One region of the Mesorhizobium sp. B2-4-19 genome, then DNA from elsewhere that is predicted to be linked to it. Evidence: predicted binding sites of a transcription regulator. Region 1 holds the regulator's gene; the other holds the start of a gene.
The links. Region 1 encodes PhoB, which activates phosphate uptake and scavenging genes when phosphate is short. Its sites were predicted from a motif close to TGTCATNNANCTGTCAT; they were not measured.
Positions count from the first base shown of each region.

Region 2: the regulator PhoB is predicted to act here: its motif matches at 981-997, upstream of FJ546_RS15175 (PhoX family phosphatase).

Region 1 covers NZ_VFUV01000016.1:84,815-87,015, reverse strand. Annotated here, with positions in the region: gene phoU (phosphate signaling complex protein PhoU) at 1-589, shown strand, start outside; gene phoB (phosphate regulon transcriptional regulator PhoB) at 611-1,300, shown strand; gene FJ546_RS23625 (ROK family protein) at 1,313-2,201, opposite strand, start outside.
Region 2 covers NZ_VFUV01000007.1:253,828-256,028, reverse strand. Annotated here, with positions in the region: gene FJ546_RS15175 (PhoX family phosphatase) at 1-918, opposite strand, end outside; gene FJ546_RS31230 (hypothetical protein) at 1,192-1,728, shown strand; gene FJ546_RS15165 (response regulator transcription factor) at 1,911-2,201, opposite strand, start outside.

The DNA.
Region 1 (2,201 bases):
CTCCGACAATGCGCTCGCCCAGCGCGTCGTCTCCGACGACGCCATCATGGATGCGCGCCAGCGCGAGCTCGACGACCGCGCCATCACGCTGATCGCCAAGCGCCAGCCGATGGCCGACGATCTGCGCCATGTCGTCGGCTCGATCCGCATGGCCGGCGACCTCGAACGCATTGGCGACCTTGCCAAGAACATCGCCAAGCGCGTCGGTACTGTAGGCCTCAGCGCCACGCCGCGCGACCTGTCGCATTCCATCGACGCCATGGCGCAGCTGGTGCTGATCCAGGTGCAGGGCGTCATCGAGGAGTATGCGGCGCGCGATGCCGCGGCACTGGCGAAGCTGCGCGCCGACGACGAGCGCATCGACGTCAAATACACTTCCGTCTTCCGCGAACTGCTGACCTATATGATGGAAGATCCGCGCAACATCACGGCTTGCACGCATCTGTTGTTCTGCGCCAAGAATCTCGAACGCATCGGCGACCACGTGACCAACATCGCCGAGAATGCGTACTATGTCCTGACCGGCACGCAGCTGCCCGCCAACCGTCCAAAACAGGACGAGACGGCGATGTCGGCGCCGGCGGCCTGAGAGCGCAGGGGTAACCAATCGATGATCGCACCACGCATCATGGTGGTGGAGGACGAGGAGCCGCTCGGCGTGCTCCTCCGCTACAATCTGGAATCGGAGGGTTACCAGGTCGAGGTGGTGACACGCGGCGACGAAGCCGAAATCCGCCTGCAGGAGAACGTGCCCGACCTCCTCGTGCTCGACTGGATGGTGCCGGCGGTATCCGGCATCGAACTCTGCCGGCGGTTGCGAATGCGGCCCGAGACCGAGCGGCTGCCGATCATCATGCTGACCGCGCGGGGCGAGGAAAGCGACCGTGTACGTGGGCTTTCCACCGGCGCCGACGACTATCTGGTCAAGCCGTTCTCGACGCCGGAATTCATGGCCCGCGTCAAGGCGCTGCTGCGCCGCGCCAAGCCGGAAGTGCTGTCGAGCGTGCTCAAGGTCGGCGATATCGTGCTCGACCGTGAATCGCACCGGGTCTACCGCAAGAAGAGCGAGATCCGGCTCGGGCCGACCGAATTCCGCCTGCTCGAATTCATGATGCGCCATCCCGGCCGCGTGTTCTCGCGCAGCCAGCTGCTCGACAATGTCTGGGGCGAGACGATCTACATCGACGAGCGCACCGTGGACGTGCATGTCGGCCGGTTGCGCAAGGCGGTCAACAATGGCCGCATGCCGGATGTCATCCGCACCATCCGTGGGGCGGGCTACGCGATCCGCGAGGATTGAGCACGACCTGACTCAGGCAACGTTTTTCTTCGCGGCGGGGCCTGCTTTCGTTTGCACGCCGGGCGCGAAAATCTCCTGGTCGACGAAGGTCAGCGCGCGCATGGCGCAACCTTCGCGGATCAGCGGCAGTTCGTTCGGTTCGGTGTCGAAGGAGATCGATTCCGAGTGCTGGCCACCGGCGGTCTGGGCGATCGCCTCGCGCAATGCCGGCTCGATCAGGTCGAAGGCGGCGGCGCTGACGCCGACCATGGCGACGGGCGCGGGATCGATCAGCGCGAACAGGCTGCCGAGGCCGTAACCCAGCGCCTCGCCGGCCTTGCGATAGGCTTCGCGCTCGGGCCCGTCCCGTTCCCGTGCCGTCGTGGCCAGCGCCCGCATCTGCGCGTCGCTGACATCGGCCACAGGCTCGGTGTCCTCGCTGAGCTGCCTGGCATTGCGCCAGATGGCGTAATTGCCGGCATAGGCCTCGACACAGCCGCGCCGTCCGCAGCGGCAGAGCGCGCCGCCGGGCCGATGGATCATGTGGCCGAACTCGCCGCCCGAGGAATGGGTGCCGGTGAACAGCTCGCCCTTCAGCACCAGCCCCATGCCGATGCCGTGCGAAAGCAGGATGGCGATGAAGTCGTCGCGGTAGCGCTCGGGATCGCGCCTGCGCAGCGCCACCGCCATCATGTTGCAGTCGTTTTCCATGGTGGCGGGGATGCCGAACTCGGCTTCGAGTATGTCGGCGAAGGCGATGTCGGTCTGCGGCGTGATCGGCGACCACAGCATCGCCCGGGCCTCGGTATCGGTGATGCCCTGGATCGCCAGCGCGATGCGGGCGACGCTGCGCACGTCAATGTCGGGATCCTCGAGGCGCCGCCTTACGATGGCCACGCATTCGCCGATCAGCGCCTCGCGC
Region 2 (2,201 bases), on a different contig from region 1:
GCCCCACTCGTAGGCGCCTTCCGGAATGCCGAGCCGCTTGTAGTTGGCGGCTTCCTTGTGGCCCTCGGGCAATTCGCCGGAGAAATAGCCGTGGATGTTCTCCTCGGCCATCACATAGGTGCCCCAAGGGGTGACGCCGCCGGCGCAGTTGTTGAAAGTACCGAAGACTTTCGTGCCGGACGGGTCGGCATTGGTCTTGACGCGGTTATGGCCGGCGACCGGGCCCGACAACGCCATCTCGGTGGTGGCGGTGATGCGGCGGTTGAGCTTGCCGTCGCGCACCACTTGCCATTTGCCGCCATAGTTGCGGATTTCGACGATGGTGCCGCCATGCGCCGCCATCTCGACATCGACCTGCTCCTTCGTGAGCGGCGCGACCTCGGCCTTCTTCTTCCCGTCCTTCTCGACGATCGCAACGATGCCCGGAAACATCAGATGCGGGTTGGTGTATTCGTGGTTGACGACGAGCAGGCCGTGCTCGGCCGAGCCGTCGATCGCGATGTAGCCGACATAGTCATTGTTGTAGCCGAACTGCCTGGCCTGCGCCTCGGCCGACTGTTTCGTCGGGTCGAACTCCGGCGAATCGGCAAACAGCGGATCGCCCCAGCGCAACAGCACGTCGGCGTCGTAGCCCGGCGCGACATGATGCTTGTCGTCGATGCCGGCCTCGAGCTCGTCGAATTGGAAGGCGGAACCTTCCGCGGCGCGGGCATCGTCGGCGGCGATCATGGCCAGCGGGCCGACGGTCGCGGCGATCGCCGAGACGGCGAGCGATCCCTTCAGGAATCCCCGGCGCGAGAACCGCGCCGCGATGATCTCGCCCATGGTGCGGTTGTCGGTGGGGTTGGTGGCCGGTCCTTCGTTTTCCTCGAGCAGGCTGGTGCGGAATCGGGCGTCGGGGGAGCGATGTTCGGTCACGATGGGCCTCTGGCTTTGGAGTGGGTGGAGCTTGTTGCCTGTTCGACCCCTACGCCAGGCCGATCACATTTTCGTGACATCATATAGGCCCGAAGGCTCAGGGCGAGGCGACTTGCCCGTGTGTACCTAGGACTTTGGTCCAATCTTGCGCTTGCAAAAGTCCTGGAGGACAAACGCAACGGTCGGAGGTCGCTTCCGGCCAATACATCTTTCGGCGATGTTGCTGGTTGCAACGTTGGGGTGGGCGCGCCGGCTCAATCGACGGAGATCAGGATGCGCGGATCGATCACGGCCCGGTGCTGCCGGCTGGCGCTCGTTTCGGCGGCGGCGCTGGCGCTGACCATCGTTCCCTATCGAATTGCCCTGCACGGCTCCGCCCCCGGAATCGACGCCGCATCAGCACAGGCCGGCGGCAACGGTGGCGGCGGTAATGGCGGCAACGGTGGCGGTGGTAACGGCGGCGGGGGCGGCAATGGCGGCGGTAATGGTGGCAACGGCGGCGGCGGTGGCGGTAACAGCGGCGGCAGCAGCAGCGATAACGGAAATGGAAACGGCGGCAATTCCGCAACGGCTGGCAGCGGTGACAACTCGCCGTCCGGCAAGGGTCAGAGCACCAAAGGCGCCGGCCATGTCAACGGCACGACCGGTGACAAGGTCGAGGTGAGCGGCAACAAGATCACGGTCACACATCCCGACGGCATCACCGAAAAGATCGAGAACGGCCGTTTCAAAATGAAGGATGCGCTGGGTCGCACGATCATCGACCGCCGGGCCACGCCGGCCGATGTCAGCCGTCTGAAAGCCTTGTGAAACTGGCCAGCAGGCAACGGCCGGTTTCACACGTCACCTCCGCCGCCCCGGCGGGGTGACCTTCCTTTGTCCAGCCCTTGCGCGGTCCGCAATGGCCTGGCTGTTGTTTGACGCAGTTCCCCGGGGGAAAGCGCCATGCGTTTTGCCCGGGAAAACCGTTTCACACTTTTCCTGGAGCTGCTCTAAGAGCGATTTCTGTCCCGGTCGCGGAACTCGCGCACCATGAGAGCCGCTTCAGTGCGGTTTCGCACATTGAGTTTGGACAGCACCCCGGTCATGTGGTGCTTGACCGTCTTCTCCTGCAGCTCCAGGCGCAAGGCAACCTCCTTGTTGCTGAGCCCTTCCGCCACCAGCCGCAGGATTTCCGCCTGCCGCTCGGTCAGTTGCCGCAGCCGGTCCGCCACGCCGTCGGCAGATTGCGGGGACTGGAGATCGGAAAGCAGCCGTGCCGACAGCGTCGGCGTAAGGTAACC